Regions from separate parts of the Exiguobacterium sp. s5 genome, predicted to be linked through region 3. Evidence: riboswitches for the same ligand, from Rfam matches in the RefSeq annotation. Region 3 holds a riboswitch; each other region holds the start of a gene.

Region 1 (4,209 bases), 600 kb from region 3:
TGTGATATCCCACTGCTCATATAAAATCCCGCGTGACTCTAAAAAGGCACTCACTTCAGTTTGATCGACGTAACGTTCTTCGGTTTGTTGGAAATAGACAGTTGCCATGGTTGGTTCCTCCTTATGAATGGACGCCTAGGGCGCGTAGTTTTAACGTATAGCTGAACAAGAACTCGTAAGCCTCTAAATAACGTTTGGCCGCGGCCGGGGTCTCGCCCCAGACGGTGATGCCGTGATTGCGGATGAGGACGGCGCCGGCGTTTGCCCGGATATGAGAGGCGAAGGCGGCTGCGAGCGTCGGGATGTCCGCATGGTTCTCGATAATCGGTACGCGGACGACCGCATCCTCGTCCCAGAAGCCGAGCGCCTTGATGATTTCTTGGCCGGTGAAGATGACTTCGCCGGTGGCGGCATGGAGCTCGGAGATGACATTATTGTCGACCGTATGGACGTGGAGCGAACACGTCGCGTCCGTCCGATTGAACACTTCGACGTGAAGCAGCGTCTCGGCGGATGGACGACCGTTCTGTTTGCCAATCAAGCGTCCGGCCGCATCGACGTGAACAAAGTCGTCCGGTGTTCGTTTTCGTTTATCGCGTCCGCTCGCCGTGACGAGAAATTCGAGCGGGTCATCGGAAACGCGAATCGCCAAATTCCCACTCGTTCCGGGGAACCAGTCGCGGGCGGCGAGTTCGTCTTTAATGTCGGCCAGTTCGAGCCAACGTGCGGCAAGGCTCATACGGCAACCTCCTTCAAGTGATGGGTGATGTCGTCAAACGTCTCGAACGGGGCGTAACGGATGCCTGCGTCTTCGCAGAGCGTGATGAGTTGACCTCGGGCGTAGACGAAGTCGGCACGCTTCGCGACCTCGAAGTCGGTCACCGAGTCGCCGATGACAATCAAGCGATCGGCGGGATTGACAAGGCGGCGAGCGAGCGTCGGCTTGCAACAGCCGCAATCGTTCGTACATTGTTCATCGCAAGCGTGCGGCCAAGCGACGGTGACCGTCTCAGCGGAGAAGTCGGCGACGTTGCAGAAGATATGCTCGGGGGCGACATGCCCGTCCAAGACCGGTTGCACGAAGAAGTCCATCCCGCCGCTGACGACGTCAAACTTCCAGCCATGGACCCGAACTTCTTCTAAAAATGCCGGGAACCCTTGGCGGAGCGTGATGCGCTCCAACAAATAATCACGGTAAGCCGGGGCGGCTTCGCTCGGCAACAGTCGAAACATTTGACCGACCCCGGATCGGATGGAAATCCGTTGCTCGAGGACCGCGTCTTTCAACTCGACCCAAGCCGGCGGGGCGAACGCCTTCATCAACGCGATGATATTGTCTTCCGCCGTAATCGTCCCGTCAAAGTCGCAGAGGATATGGGCCGTCATCGTGACGCCCACGCCTTCAACGCGGTATCGAGCTCGTCCGTCTGCCCTTCGGTTTGACCGAGTACGTGAGCGATGGCTTGTCGGAACGCACGAGCCCCGGCGGCTGCACCGTCCGGATGACCGTGAATGCCACCGCCGGCGTTGATGACGACATCCGTCCCGAAGTCCCGAATGATATCGGCGACGAGTCCCGGATGAATCCCCGCGGACGGGACCGGCAAAATCGGCTTCGACCAATGTGGTTCGGCACTCTGGTCACGAATCACGAACGCCTCGTCGCGCGGTGTCGCAAGTGAGCCGTACGGTGACGGGAAGAGCGTCAAATCGGCCCCGGCGAGGCGAGGGAGTTTACCGAGCAAAAGCGAATGACTGATTGATCCGGTCAAGGCGCCGGCAAAGGCCGGATGTGCCAAGATCGGGACGTGGATATCCGGATCGTTCGCGAGTTCGCGCAGTGCGTCGAGCCCGTACGTATAGACGTTGAACAGGAGCGCCGTCGCACCGGCCTCGATGAGACGGAGCGCCTGGTCACGCAGACCGAACACGGGGCCGCTCAGCGTGATGGCGTACAGGACACGTTTCCCGGTCGCCTCGAAGTGGGCTTGAATGACGTCCGCTCCGATCCGGGCCCGTTCGAGCGACGGGGTGAGCGGGTTGTCGTATAAAATCTCGTCGTCTTTGACGATATCGATGCCACCGGCGAACTGATCGCGGAGTTGCTGCTCGAGAAACGCGAGGTCACGGCCGATGACGCCTTTGAAGATGCTCATGACGAGCGGGCGATCCTGAACGCCGAGCAACTCACGAATCCCGTCGACACCGAACTTGGCGCCTTTGAAATCAGAGGCGAGCGTCTCCGGCAACGTCAAATCGATTAATCGGACCGAATCATCGAGGGACAGTTTCCCGAACGTCGTCGTCAAGATGGATGAAAAGTCAGGGCTGACATTATGTAACGGATAGCGGATCGTGAAGCGGCTCGTCGTGTCCGTATGTGTGGTTGATACGACCTCACCTCGGAACGCCTGTAACTGCTCTTGCTCTAAGTGAGGCAAGTCCGTCCATGTGCCGACGGTCAGCTCGAGGGCGATCTTGTTGGCGACGGTCGCGACCGCGTCCGTCCGTTTGATTTCATATGTGGCAGTGATACTCATATGGTTCCTCCTTCCAGGCAAACAAAAATGACCCCATGCCGAGGCAAGAGGTCATCATAAAAAAATGAACTCTTATCTCTCAGCTTACGCTGCAAGAATTAGCACCGTGCCATTTCTGGTCGGTTGCTGCGACATCATCGGGCTTGTCCCTCCGTCTGCTCTTGATAAGAATGTGATTTGAAGTTGTGAAATTTAATTGAATTTTTGCACAGAATCGTCACATCGTCAATTCCTTTTTTTCCAAAAAAAATATTTTGGAAAGTTGTTTCCATATATGCACAAAAAAAGACGAAGGTGCACCGAGAAAATGACGTTGACAATTGTGACGTCGAGTCCGTAATATTCAGCACATAAGTTCACCGAATCGAATAAACCACTCTTATCGCGAGTTGGCAGAGGGAATTGGCCCGATGACGCCGCAGCAACCGACCACTAGGCACGGTGCTACATCCACCAGACGAATGTCTGACAGATGAGAGGAACAACCAGTTTGGCTGTGCCTCTTTCTCGCGGAGAAAGGGGCTTTTTTTGTGGGCAACGTACAGGAAGGGGAAAACATTATGTCATATCAACCATTTACAGAACAGACCGTCGTCGAACATGTGAAAACGTTGGGGTTAATCGAAGACGGAGGCATCACGCATTGCGAGGAGATCGGGGACGGCAATTTGAACCTCGTTTTCCGCATCCGACAAGGCGAAACGAGTCTCATCGTCAAACAGGCGCTCCCATACGCGAAAGTCGTCGGCGAAAGTTGGCCGCTCACGCTCGAACGGGCGTGGATTGAACAGTTGGCACTCCGTGAGTTTGCGACGGTCGCGCCGCGGTTCGTCCCGGCCGTCCTCGGCAGCGATCGGACACTCGCCTACACGATTATAGAAGATCTGTCTGATTATGAGATTGTCCGCACCGGTTATTTGAACGGGGAGAGCTATCCGGAACTCGCCCGCCATGTTGGGGAATTTTTAGGCGAGACGCTGTTCGCGACGTCGGATTATGCGGCCGGACCGATCGCGAAGAAGCGGATTGAACGTGACTATTACAACCCGGAACTGTGTGACATCACCGAGAAACTCATCTTCACCGACCCGTTCAAAGACGCGGAGTCGAACAACATCGAGACGGCGCTGCGAGAAGATGTCGAACGCCTTTGGCAAGACCAAGCGCTCAAAGTCGAGGTGACGAAACTGAAAGTCGGCTTTGTCACGAAACATGAGGCACTCCTGCATGGAGACTTACATACGGGCAGCATCTTCGCGACTCAACAAGAGACGAAAATCATCGATCCAGAGTTCGCGTTTTACGGACCGTTCGGTTTCGACCTCGGCCAAATCATCGCCCATTTGACGCTGTCGACGTTCCATGACCCACTCAAGCGCTTCGAGCGTTTCACGGACGTCTTGACGGTGTGGGAGACGTTTGAGAAGACGTTTCGGGCCAACTTTGAGCGCGCCGTCGAGCCGTTCAACACGATTGGTTTTGTCGACGAGTTGTTGCGGACGATTTTCAGCGACACGATCGGCTACGCCGGTTGCGAGCTCATTCGCCGTGCCGTCGGACTGGCCGGTGTCGCCGATCTCGAGACGTTGCCGGAAGCGACGCGGCTCGAACGAAAACGTGACGCGCTCGCTCTCGGGACGGCGCTCATTAAAGAACGCCACAGCGTCGA
Region 2 (4,209 bases), on a different contig from region 3:
ACATCGTCGCGATTCATCATCTCTTTCCATTCTGCCGGTTCGAGGTACGCACCGTGCTGTTTAGGAACGTCGAACTCACCATCAAAGCGCCACGTCACAAGCTCTTTCTTATGACGGACAAAGATTTTTTTGAACGCATGCTCTTCGACTTCATCGATTTTGAACTCGATATCGCTGAAAAGCGGGTTCGCTTTCAAGTCGTTCATGTATTGCTCGGTCTGTTCCCAAGTCCCAGAGCACGTTCCGTTGATTCCTTCGGAAGAAATCAAGATCCGTCCTTTGATGCCAAGGTCCTTACAATACTTGAGGTGCTCTTGTGTGAGCGTTTCTGGGTCTTCGATGTTGACGTACTTATAGTACAGCAAGACCCGCATTGGTTTTGTTTCCATGTTATTACTCCCCTGTGTTCAGTTTTTTGCAGGAAAACGAACGTTGGGTTGTGTCGTTCGACGAGCGGACTTGCCTGCAACCACAAGTCCATATTATATGATAGATATCACAGCGAAATTTCGCAAATACTTTTTATTTTTTTTACTGGCGTGCAGGGGGATGCGTCTTCCTGAGCGAAATCGGGTAAAAGGTATTAATGAAAGTCGAAGGTGGAAACTGATATGCTCACATCACTCCAACAATGGATTATCCAACTGATTGAATGGCTGCAAGAGCTTCCGGGAGGCCCATGGGCAGGACTAGGGGCGCCGTTCCTTGAGGCGATCTTTCCATTTCTTCCGCTCGTCCTCATCATTTCGGCGAACGCGGCCACGTATGGGTTCTTGCTCGGGACGTTATTGTCTTGGGTCGGTAGTTTACTAGGGACGATTCTTGTCTTTACAGCCGTCCGTTACGTATTCCGTAAACCGATGACACGGTGGCTCGAAAAACATAAACAAGGGGTATATTGGCTGGAACGCATCAACCATATGAGCCCGATCTCGCTTGGGTTTTTATATTCGCTCCCGTTCATCCCGGTCAGTTTGATCACATACTTACTTGCCCTCATTCAAATGCCGCTTCGGACATTCATCATGGCGGCGGGGTTCGGGAAACTGCTTGTCGTCTTGATTTTTTCGGTCATTGGTGACCAGTGGGAAGAGTTTATTCAAAGTCCGTTCCGCTTATCGATGCTTGGACTGTTACTGTTTGTTCTTTGGGCGATCAGCCGTGGCCTCGAGGAATTGCTCAAGCGGCGCGCCTTCAAAAAACGCAACGAACAACTTCAACGTGAACGTGAAACGAAACGTCAAACGACCCTTCGAAGCTAGTGCTTCAAAGGGTCGTTTTGGTCAGGCGCGCTTTTTGAAACGCGGGAAGTTAAAGACGATGGCCAGCCCTCCGCAAATGAAGAGCAGGAATGGATAGAACATATACGGGACGAGCGCTGGTGACGCCGTATTCGTCAATTCGGCGGCGATGAGCAGCTGTGCCCCATAAGGCAACAGGCCTTGGACGCCACACGAGAAGATGTCGAGCACACTCGCTGATTTCTTTCGCTCGATGTCATACGTGTCGGCGATATTGGCGGCGAGCGGACCGGCCACGAGAATCGAGATCGTGTTGTTCGCCGTCGCAACGTTCGTCGCGCTGACGAGCCCGGCGATGCTCCATTCGGCACCGGCACGTTTTTGAATCCGCGACGTGAGCGCGTCACGCAAGTAAGTGAGCCCGCCGTTATGCGAGATGAGTCCGACGAGTCCGCCCATGAGGAGCGTCAAGAGCGAAATCTCGGCCATACCCATCATCCCGTCTGCCATAGCCGTGACGTATGAAGTGACAGCCAAACTCCCATCGATCAAACCGATGATGCCGGTCAAGGCAATCCCGCCAAGCAAAACGAGAATGACGTTCAACCCGGTCAAGGCGAGAGCGATGACGGCGAGGTATGGAATGAGTTTATACCATTCGAACGCGGCTGCATCGACAGTCGATTCTCCACTCGATAACACCGATAAGAGGACGATTGTGATAAGGGCGGCCGGGAGGACAATCCAAAAGTTGGTTCGGAATTTGTCACGCATATTGGTACGCTGGGTCCGGACGGCAGCGATTGTCGTGTCCGAGATGAACGACAAGTTGTCCCCGAACATGGCACCACCGACGACGGCAGCCGCCGCGATGGCGATATTGACGCCACTTTCTTCGTGGATACCGAGCGCGATCGGGGCGAGGGCGGCAATCGTGCCCGTCGACGTTCCCATCGCCATCGAGATGAAAGCCGCGATGACGAATAAACCGCTCAGTAGAAGCGAGGACGGTAAAAATGTCAGCGCCGCATTGACGGTCGCGTCGATTGCGCCGATTGCTTCGGCGACACTCGAGAACGCTCCGGCGAGCAAGAAGATGAAGACCATGATCAAAATGCCGGGGTTCCCCGCACCTTGGGCGACACGCTCGACCGTCTGAGTGACGCTGCCTTTCGTCATCATCGCCGCGACGATGACCGCGATCAACGCCGCGATCAGGACCGGGAATTTATAAAAGTCGTTATAGTAGATGCCTGCCCCGATAAAGAAGACGAGGAAGACGAGCAAAGGCAATAGTGCCCATTTGTTAGCTGTCGGTTGTTCCAATCGATTCACCTCATTCATAAAATAAAAAGAGAGCCTTCTGAAAAAAGGCTCTCTCTACAAGAAAACACTTTTTTCATCTTTCGAGCAGACTGCTCGCTGGATTTGGCACAGGTTACCCGCTGCCGAGACGTCACTGGGCCAGTCCCTCAGTCTCTCTTGATAAAAAAGTTGTGATATTTAATTATAAGACACGTTCCCTAACGTACCTGTTTCAAATCCGCTTGTCAATAGCAAACCCCCACGCGGTGAACGTGGGGGTGAGTCAGGTCGTTAAGAAATTGTAATGGGCGACGCGGTTGCGTCCGGCGTACTTCCCGCCGACGTAGAGGGCCCGGTCAGCGTTACGGATCGTATCGTCGAGGCGTTTGTCACCGAACGCCTGAATCGTGTCGACACCGATCGAAGCGGTGACGGGGATATCGATTCCGTCGACGTGGAACGGTTTGTTCTCGATTTGTTGCCGGATCCGTTCGGCGATCTCGATTGCCTGTTCGACATCGCAACGATTCAATAGCAAGATGAACTCTTCACCGCCGTAACGGGCGGCAAAATCTTCGGTGCGGAGTGCCTGGCGAATCCGCCGTCCAAACTCTTGGAGCACACTGTCCCCGACTTGATGTCCGTGCAAATCGTTGATTTTTTTGAAAAAGTCGATGTCGAGCATCGCGACCGAAATCGGATACATCGAACCGTCCGAGATTTGTTGAATCCCGTATTCGTAAAACGCGCGTGCATTCGCGAGCAGCGTCAAGCTGTCGGTCCGACTTTCCGTGTAAAGACGGTCGCGCTCATGGCAACGGCTGATCGTCCGGTTGAACGACTTGAGAAGTTTGACGATTTCACGTTGGATGGTCGAGGGATACCCATAGACGTGTTCACCCGTCATGACGAGCCACGTGCGAATCCCTTCGATCTCCTCGGACCGAACCGAGATGAAACTATGATAGTCGTCGTCAAATTCGTTCGACAGTGGTGCGTCCCATTCGAAGCGCATCTCATATTCGACCGAGGCTTCGTTCGGATAAGCGTGATCGAGCAAATCGAACACGATGTGACGGTCAATCGGCTGACGCGTCTTCAAATCAAAGTACAGGGTACGGTCGAACAGTTTAAACTCGACGAACCCTTCGTCATAGTGATTGAGCCGCTCACATTGACTGAGAAACACTTCGATGGCTTGCGCCTCGCTCTGCGATAACGACACGGCTTCTTTTGCCTCATCATACTGTTCAATCAACGATTTAAAGGCGTCTTGCCGGCCTTTTTGGATGATGAGCCGCTTGATGAAGAACGTCAACGCGGCAGCGATGCTGCTGACGACGAGTAAATTCGTCTCCCGGAACAACGAGGCCGCCAAAATGAAGACGAGACTGACGATATACGTATAAAACGCGATGCTCAGAAAATCGCGGACCGGGATGTCGACGCGGAACCACCAACCGACTTGATACTTTTGCACGACCGTGTTCAAGATGATGGCCAGAATCAAACCGGCGAGCGGCAGGAACGAGTCTTGAGAATAGAAGCCGAGACCGGTCACACCACCAAGTGCCAAGTAAACACCGGCTGGGATGGCAATCTCCAAGAAAGACGTGATGGCGTTCCAAGGATACGTGAAGCGGAAGCGTCGAAGCGCGACGCG
Region 3 (4,209 bases):
ACGAATCACTCGCCGATTCACCAGAACTCGTCAACGAGGCACCGTTCGAAGGCGCTTGGATGATCGAAGTCGAGTTGAACGACGCGTCAGACGTCGACAAACTCATGTCAGCCGAAGAATACGAAGCGATGATTCAAGGCTAAACAAAACCCGGTTTCTCTTCACGAGAAGCCGGGCTTTTTTTGTTCATTCGAAATCGAGGCGGTAATGATCAGGCTGGATGAGCGACGTCCGGTTGAACAGGCGGTAGAAGATAATTCCGAGCGTTATCGGGATGAGTCCGAACAAGACGATGACGAGCATGACGTTCCAAAGCGCGAAACCGCCGGGCATGAGGTGCAAGGCGTTGATCGGTCCGATGAGACCAGACACACCGAAACCGGCACTGATTGGTGTACCTTCGATCCGAAGGATGCCTGCGAGCGCTCCGAGGATGGCCGCATTGGCGAGTACCGGCAACATCATGATCGGACGACGGACGAAGTTCGCCATTTGAATCTTCGGTGACCCGAGGAAGTGGGCGATCGACGTTCCCGTCGCGTTCATCTGCCAGCCGGCGATGGCGAGACCGAAACCGGCGGCGACGACCCCTAAGTTGGCGGCCCCGGCCGCGACACCAGACAGACTGATCGCTGTGGCGATGCCGACCGTCGAAATCGGCGAGACGATGATGAGCGAGAACGCCATGGCGATCAACATGCCCATCACGATGGGCTGCAGTTCCGTCATCGTCATAATGATCGTCCCGACGTATGTCGTGATTTGTGAGATGTAAGTGAGCAGGAACGCCCCGATCCCTCCGGCGACGACGATGACCGTCATCGGTAAGACGAGTACCGTGTATGTCTTCAAGCGTGGCGACAACTGCATGACGAGGAACGTCGCGAGAGCGGCCGTCACACCGGCCGTGATGACGTCACCGATTCCGGCCATGAGGAACGCGCCTTCCTCGATGCGGATGGCGCCGCTCCCGACCTGGGTCGCGATGCCGATTGTGCCGGCCTCGAGTGCCGAGCGTCCGAACTGCATGGCGACAGCGACACCGATGATGACCGGTAAGAGACGCATCGCGATTGTCGTCGCATCTAAGATGAACTGCAAGGACGGAACATAAGGTAAGATGGCTTTCGTTAATTCACCGAGCAAGGCGCTCGGGATGAGGGCGATGAGGATGGCAAGACTGAGGCCGTTCAAGACGTTCATCAAAAACTGTTTTCCGGTAAGCTTCTCTTCCGTCATTGGGGATTCACCTGTCCTTTTCTACTGGTATGCTGTTATGTACAAAAGCAATAAAGTTAATGACCATACTATGCCTCTTTCTAGCGAGCGTCAATACAAAATGTTGAAATGTTCAGAATTTTCCATTTGAGCACAACTTTTGAACCGACCGGTCCGGATTCATATACTTAGAGGAGAGGTGAGAACAATGATGACAGACGGATTCTTATATATATACGCCCCGATGTGCGGTACATGCGCCGTGGCCGAGCGGATGCTCTCGGTCGTCGAGGCCGTCGACCCCGAACTCCAGATTGAAAAGCGTGATGCCAACTTTATCCCGAACGAGCTCGAGGCGTATCAGGTCATGAGCGTCCCGGCGCTATTGAAGCTGGAGAATGGCCAAGTTCGCGATCGTTTGTACGCGTTTCAAAACGTCCAGCACGTCCTATCTTTCGTCAAATGAGATAGGATGATTAGAATAATCTGAAAATTTTAAATAATCAGTTGACACAGAAAGTTCACGAATGATATATTCATTACAACATCTTACTTGAACACAACATAGGACGAGATTTTCCCGTCAGCAAGACGTTTTCGAACAACCGTTGCATGAGCTTACGCGATTTCAGGTGGACCTTCCCTTCGATTGTCCCCCAAAAAAATCAAGCGTCGGGGCACCGGTCGCGTAATTGCATGGTCCGTTCGAAGATCGAGTGATGGTCGGGTAAAAATCCCCCATATAAGGATGAATGCTCTGATCGGGCAAAAGAGGTTCATCTATGGGTTGTCCTTCAGTGACTCAAGGTGCTACGTTCTGTGTCATCCTCGGATGGCACCTTTTTTTATTTTTTTGCATAAAATAGTTTGACATGAAAATAATATGTCGCTATGATAAGGCTAATCAAATACGCAACCACTCTTATCAAGAGAGGCTGAGGGACTGGCCCTATGACGCCCAGCAACCGCGGAGCAATCCGAAATGGTGCTAATTCCAGCAAGGTGTAAACCTTGGAAGATGAGAGCAATCGTTGTCCGTACCGATAAAGTACGCACGTTTGCTCAAACGTGCGTACTTTTTTTGTTGTCAGGAGGGAAATGGATTGATTCAACTACGCAATGTGGCCAAATGGTTCGATACGAAAAACGGTCGGGTCCAGGCGGTCGATGATGTGTCGCTTACCATCGAAAGCGGCGAAATTTTTGGAATAATCGGATATTCAGGGGCGGGGAAGTCGACGCTCATCCGCTTGCTCAACCGACTCGAGGCACCGTCTAGCGGTGAAATCGTGGTCGCCGGCAGCGAGCTGACGAAGCTCACGCCGAAGGAACTACGCGGGGTACGTAAAAACGTCTCGATGGTGTTCCAACACTTCAACCTATTATGGTCACGCACGGTCGCTGAGAACATCAGCTTCCCGCTCGAGCTCATCGGGGTACCGGCCAGCGAACGCAAACGCCGCGTCCAAGAACTTGTCGAACTCGTCGGCTTAGGCGGACGGGAAGACAGCTATCCGTCGCAACTATCGGGCGGTCAAAAGCAGCGAGTCGGGATAGCCCGTGCGCTCGCTACGAATCCAGAAGTGCTCCTCTGCGATGAAGCGACGAGCGCACTCGACCCGAAGACGACCGATTCGATTCTCGAACTGCTCGTCAGCATCAATAAAAAGCTCGGATTGACGATCGTCCTCATCACCCATGAGATGCACGTCATCCAAAAGATTTGCCACCGCGTCGCCGTCATGGAGGCCGGGAAGGTCGTCGAGACCGGACAAGTCGCCGAGGTGTTCCAACATCCGGAACAGCCGATCACGAAAGAGTTCGTCAAACAGATCGGCGCGGTCGAAGACATGTCGCTCACGTTCGAGCACTTGAAAGCGCGTTATCCGAGCGGTCAAATCGTCAAGCTCAAATTCTTGAACGAGACGGCCGAGCAACCAATTCTGTCAGAAGTGTTGAAGCAACATGATATCGGCTTCAACATCATCGGCGGAAACGTGACGCAGTCACAAGTCGGTGCCCTCGGGACATTATTCATCCAATTGATCGGAGAGCCGGCTGAAGTCGAGCGGGCCATCGCCTCAATCCGGTCGCAGGCAGTGGAAGTGGAGGTAGAAAGCGATGTTTCCTAATGTAGATTGGCAAGTCATGCTCGAGCAGACGTGGGAGACGCTCTATATGACGCTCGTCGCCGGAGCCGCGACTTTCGTCATCGGTCTCGCCCTCGGGATGCTCTTATACGTCACGAACGAACCGCTCATGATGAAAAACCGTCCGATTTACACGGTTATCAGCGCAATCGTCAACGTGTTCCGGTCGATCCCGTTCATCATTTTGATCATCTTGCTCATCCCGTTCACGTTACTCGTCGTTGGGACGATGCTCGGATCGACGGCAGCGTTGCCGGCGCTCATCATCGGTGCGGCTCCGTTCTATGCGCGGATGGTCGAGCTCGCCCTGCGTGAAGTCGACCGCGGCGTCATCGAGGCGGCTGAATCGATGGGTGCGACAAAATGGCAGATCGTCTATAAAGTGTTGTTCCCAGAAGCATTGCCGGCCATCGTGTCAGGCATCACGGTCACGATCGTCGCGATCGTCGGTTATACGGCGATGGCAGGGGTCGTTGGGGGCGGGGGACTCGGGAACTTGGCGTTCCTCGAAGGGTTCCAGCGCTCACAGAGTGACGTCACGTTCGTCGCGACCGTCTTAATCTTGGTTATCGTCTTCGTCATCCAGTTCATCGGCGATCGACTCGTATCAGTAATTGACAAGCGTTCCGCTTGATCTAAATAGAAAATTTGGAGGGGTTTTATAATGAAATCATGGAAAACAGTACTCGGATTGACAGCAGCTTCAGCACTCACGATTCTCGCAGCTTGCGGCGGAGATTCAGAATCAGGTTCGGGCGATGACAAGACGCTCGTCGTCGGTGCGTCAAACGTCCCGCACGCTGAGATTTTAGAGCACATTCAAGACGACTACGAAGAGAAG
Region 4 (4,209 bases), on a different contig from region 3:
TGAGCCGATCTGTGACGCGCTTCAGACGGCGCTCCTTGATGCCTCGACCCATCAATACGGTCCGTTCCGCGGTCAGGCCCGCCTGAAGCAAGCAGTGGCGACGTTCTATTTGAATGAGTATGGAGTCGAACTTGATCCCGAGACAGAAGTAGCGATTCTCATCGGCTCAAAATCTGGTCTCATCACGTTGCCGCAATGTGTGCTCGAACCTGGCGACGGGATTTTGCTACCGAATCCCGGCTATCCTGATTACATCTCGGGGGCACGACTCGCCGGTGCCGTCGTCCGTGACCTCGTCCTCCGGGAAGAGAACGGCTTCTTGCCGGACTATGAGACGCTCGATACGCAAGATGCAAGACTCATGTATTTGAACTACCCGAGCAATCCGACGGGAGCCGTCGCCTCACCCGCTTTCTTTGACGATACCGTCCGTTTCGCCCGGGAGCGGGACTTGATGGTCGTCCACGATTTCGCATACGGCAGCATCGGATTCGATGGCCATGTCCCGCCTAGCTTTCTGCAGGCGGAAGGGGCGAAAGAAGTCGGCATCGAGGTATATACGATGTCGAAAGCGTTCAACATGTCCGGTTGGCGCGTCGCCTTCGCCGTCGGGAACGCGGACATCATCGAGGCGATCAACACGTATCAGGACCACGTCCACGTCAGCGTGTTCTCGGCCATCCAGGCGGCGGCTGTCGCTGCGCTCGAGGCGCCCCGTACCATTCGCGATGACTTGGCACGACTGTACGAGGCACGGCGTGATCGCCTGATCGACGGGTTGAACCGGGCCGGCTGGGCCGTCGAACCGCCGGAAGGCTCGTTCTTCGTCTGGGCGAAAGTGCCTGAGGGTGATGCCAAGTCGTTCTCGCGGAAACTGCTGCATGAAGCCGGTGTCGCCGTCACCCCGGGCTATTTCTTCGGTTCGGAAGGGAACGGATACGTCCGCTTCGGTCTCGTCTCACCGGAACCGAAGATTGACGAGGCCGTCGAACGAATCGAGCGGTTGTTTGCCGCCTATGAGGAGGTGCGCGCATGATTCGTCAGGCCGTCCTTGAATATGACCACGCCGATGACGCGCTCGACCGTCTTGATGACTTAGTCGACGGCCGACGTGCCCACGTCCTGCACGGTCAGAACGGGTATGACGTCGTCCGAGCCATCTTTCCGGCCATCGCGGACTATCCGGCAACAAGGTTCAGCGGGGAGTGCACGGACTCGGAAGTCAAACGGCTCAAACCGTTGGACGCCGACGTGTTAATCGCCGTCGGAGGCGGCAAGCTCGTCGATACGGCCAAACTCGTCGCCTATCAACGGAACGTCCCGCTCATCGTCGTCCCAACGCTCGCCTCGAACTGTGCGGCGTTCACACCGCTCAGCGTCGTCTATCAGGAGGACGGGAGCTACGACCGCTACGACATGTTCCGCGTCGTCATCGAACGGGTCATCGTTGACTCACGGGTCATCTCGCGCTCACCATATGAATACTTTCGGGCCGGTGTCATCGACACGGTCGCGAAGTTTTACGAGGCCCGTTATTTGAGTGGTGACAGCTCAGCTGACGCCGGCGTCAACACCGGACTCGTCTTGGCCGAGCAGTGCGGGCGTCTCGTCGAACTTGAATTGAGCGAGCACGCTTTTGAGTCGTATAGTGACGACGTCCGCTTCGCGGTCGATCACGTGCTCGCCATTGGAGGTGCCGTCGGAGGATTTGGTGACGCCGGGACACGCGTCGCCGTGGGCCATGCGGTCCATAATGCACTCAGCCGCTTCGAGTCGACCCACTCTTTCTTGCATGGAGACAAGGTCGGCTTCGGCCTAATCGTCCAGGAGCGGTTGCGTCGCTCGGCCGATGCTCCGTATTTGGAGGCCTGGTTGAAACGGTTCGGTGCACCGACGACGCTCGAGGCGCTCGGGGTCGGGTCGGGCGACATCCCGGTACTGGTCGACTCCGTCATGACGGAAACCGAACTGCAACAGTTGCCGGAACCACTCGATAAAGACTTTTTGAAAATAATTTTTGAAAATTTACAATTTTCTATTTACAATTAAAAGAATTAAAAGTAAGATGATAACAACTTAATAGACCGATTGCTTATCAAGAGTGGTGGAGGGACTGGCCCTGTGAAACCCGGCAACCAGATCGTAATGATCATGGTGCTAATTCCAACAGACGATATCGTCTGGGAGATGAGCGTGTCCGACTTTGACTTGTCGTGCCCGCCACTCTGAATGAGTAGCGGGCTTTCATTTTGGAGGAGGAAAACAAATGAACATCAAACAGAAAACAGTACTTGCAGGAACATCATTACTCGCCGCCATCGCGCTCTCGGCATGCGGACAATCGGACGCGAGCGAGGCGCTCAGCACGGAGTCGCTCACGATCGGCGTCACGGGCGGGCCGCACCAACAGATCGCCGAGAAAGTGAAAGAACTCGCGGCCGAAGACGGCCTCGAACTCGATATCAAAGTGTTCAATGACTATAATACGCCGAACACGGCGCTCGCCGAGGGTAGCCTCGACGTGAACAGTTATCAGACGCTCTCATTCCTAGAACTGCAAAAGTCCGACAAAGGCTATAAGATCGACGATGTGTTCAAGACCGTCGCGTTCCCGATGGGTCTTTACTCGGAAAAGTTGACCGACATTGAGGACTTGAAAGAAGGCGACAAGGTCGCCGTCCCGAACGACCCGGCGAACGAACTGCGCGCACTCCGTCTGTATGAGACAGCGGGCCTCATTACGCTGAAGGAAGGCTTGACGGACAAGGCGACGAAACGCGACATCGCTGAAAACCCGCTCAACCTCGAATTCATCGAGCTCGAGGCGTCTCAGCTCCCGACCCAGCTCCCGGAAGTCGCACTCGCGGCCATCAACACGAACTTCGCGATGGGTGCCGGCCTGTCGATCAACGAGGACGCCTTGTTCCACGAAGACACGGTCGACAACCCGTATCCGAACTACGTCGTCGTCCGCACCGATAACAAGGATGACGAAGTCGTCGCGACACTCAAATCATACTATCACTCGGACGAGGTCCGGACGTTCATCGAAGAGACGTTCAACGGCTCAATCGTCCCGGCGTTTTAAGGAGGTCCTATGATCGCACTTAAAGGAATCACGAAGACGTTCACGGTGAACAAAGGTGCCGTCACCGCACTCGACGACGTCTCGCTCACGATCGAGAAAGGCGAAATCTTCGGTATCATCGGCCGAAGCGGGGCCGGCAAGAGCACGCTCATCCGCATGATCAATCTGCTCGAACGCCCGACGTCGGGCCAGGTCGAGATCGAAGGACAGGACATCACGAAGCTCGACAAACGTGGGCTCTCAAAACTCCGCCATCGAATCGGAATGATCTTCCAACACTACAACCTGCTCAAGACGGCGACTGTCGAAGAGAACGTCGCCATCCCGCTCCGGCTTGAAGGTCTCGACAAGGCAACGATCCGTGCTCGCGTCGACAAATACCTCGACATCGTCGGCTTGACGGACCATCGGAAACACTATCCCGAGCAACTCTCGGGCGGACAGAAGCAACGTGTCGCCATCGCCCGGGCCCTCGCGCACGAGCCGGATATCCTGCTCAGCGACGAAGCGACGAGCGCGCTCGACCCGGAGACGACCGAGTCGATCCTCGACCTCTTGCTCGACATCAACCGCGAGCTCGGACTGACGATCTTTTTGATCACGCACGAGATGGAAGTCATCGAGCGCATCTGTGACCGGGTCGCGGTCATCGAGGCCGGCCGGATCATCGAGGAAGGGGACGTGCTCGACGTGTTCTCGGACCCGCAGCATGCGACGACACGCAAGTTCTTGAAGACGAACCTCGATGTCCCGAAAGAGGTCGTTGATGAGTTGAGCACGCACGGGATGCTCGTCAACTTGTCGTTCATCGGTCATCAGAGTGAACAGGCTGTGCTCGCCCAGTTGACGAAACGGTTCGGCTTGCTCCCGAATATCATCGGGGGCGGCATAAAAAAGCTAAAAGGCGGTCTCGTCGGCAATCTGCTCGTCCATTTGGACGGCGATAAGGCCCAGACCGATCAAGCCGTCCGCTTCTTAGAGGCGAGCGGTGTGAAAGTGAAGGAGGTGACGAACCATGCTTCAGTTTTGGGAAAATTGGGGTGACTTGATTTGGACGGGGACGATCCAGACGCTCACGATGACCGGCATCGCGCTCGTCATCTCGACGTTGATCGGACTGC

What was found. Region 3 has a riboswitch for S-adenosylmethionine ahead of KNP60_RS03940 (methionine ABC transporter ATP-binding protein). Riboswitches for the same ligand answer to the same signal wherever they lie in the genome.
Region 1: another riboswitch for S-adenosylmethionine. It lies ahead of KNP60_RS00910 (2,3-diketo-5-methylthiopentyl-1-phosphate enolase); the one in region 3 lies ahead of KNP60_RS03940 (methionine ABC transporter ATP-binding protein).
Region 2: another riboswitch for S-adenosylmethionine. It lies ahead of KNP60_RS10595 (Na+/H+ antiporter NhaC family protein); the one in region 3 lies ahead of KNP60_RS03940 (methionine ABC transporter ATP-binding protein).
Region 4: another riboswitch for S-adenosylmethionine. It lies ahead of KNP60_RS11460 (MetQ/NlpA family ABC transporter substrate-binding protein); the one in region 3 lies ahead of KNP60_RS03940 (methionine ABC transporter ATP-binding protein).

What each region holds. Positions count from the first base shown of each region.
Region 1 covers NZ_JACSLK010000001.1:152,489-156,697, forward strand. Annotated here, with positions in the region: gene KNP60_RS00895 (1,2-dihydroxy-3-keto-5-methylthiopentene dioxygenase) at 1-108, opposite strand, end outside; gene KNP60_RS00900 (methylthioribulose 1-phosphate dehydratase) at 122-739, opposite strand; gene KNP60_RS00905 (2-hydroxy-3-keto-5-methylthiopentenyl-1-phosphate phosphatase) at 736-1,386, opposite strand; gene KNP60_RS00910 (2,3-diketo-5-methylthiopentyl-1-phosphate enolase) at 1,383-2,540, opposite strand; SAM riboswitch class I at 2,610-2,711, opposite strand; SAM riboswitch class I at 2,917-3,019, shown strand; gene mtnK (S-methyl-5-thioribose kinase) at 3,101-4,209, shown strand, end outside.
Region 2 covers NZ_JACSLK010000004.1:296,325-300,533, forward strand. Annotated here, with positions in the region: gene trhO (oxygen-dependent tRNA uridine(34) hydroxylase TrhO) at 1-389, opposite strand, end outside; gene KNP60_RS10590 (TVP38/TMEM64 family protein) at 612-1,262, shown strand; gene KNP60_RS10595 (Na+/H+ antiporter NhaC family protein) at 1,284-2,585, opposite strand; SAM riboswitch class I at 2,638-2,733, opposite strand; gene KNP60_RS10600 (GGDEF domain-containing protein) at 2,830-4,209, opposite strand, start outside.
Region 3 covers NZ_JACSLK010000001.1:752,227-756,435, forward strand. Annotated here, with positions in the region: gene gcvH (glycine cleavage system protein GcvH) at 1-143, shown strand, start outside; gene KNP60_RS03930 (PTS sugar transporter subunit IIC) at 187-1,239, opposite strand; gene KNP60_RS03935 (thioredoxin family protein) at 1,427-1,684, shown strand; SAM riboswitch class I at 2,138-2,243, shown strand; gene KNP60_RS03940 (methionine ABC transporter ATP-binding protein) at 2,322-3,350, shown strand; gene KNP60_RS03945 (methionine ABC transporter permease) at 3,340-4,002, shown strand; gene KNP60_RS03950 (MetQ/NlpA family ABC transporter substrate-binding protein) at 4,033-4,209, shown strand, end outside.
Region 4 covers NZ_JACSLK010000005.1:112,163-116,371, reverse strand. Annotated here, with positions in the region: gene KNP60_RS11470 (aminotransferase class I/II-fold pyridoxal phosphate-dependent enzyme) at 1-1,036, shown strand, start outside; gene KNP60_RS11465 (iron-containing alcohol dehydrogenase family protein) at 1,033-2,049, shown strand; SAM riboswitch class I at 2,090-2,194, shown strand; gene KNP60_RS11460 (MetQ/NlpA family ABC transporter substrate-binding protein) at 2,267-3,088, shown strand; gene KNP60_RS11455 (methionine ABC transporter ATP-binding protein) at 3,098-4,132, shown strand; gene KNP60_RS11450 (methionine ABC transporter permease) at 4,104-4,209, shown strand, end outside.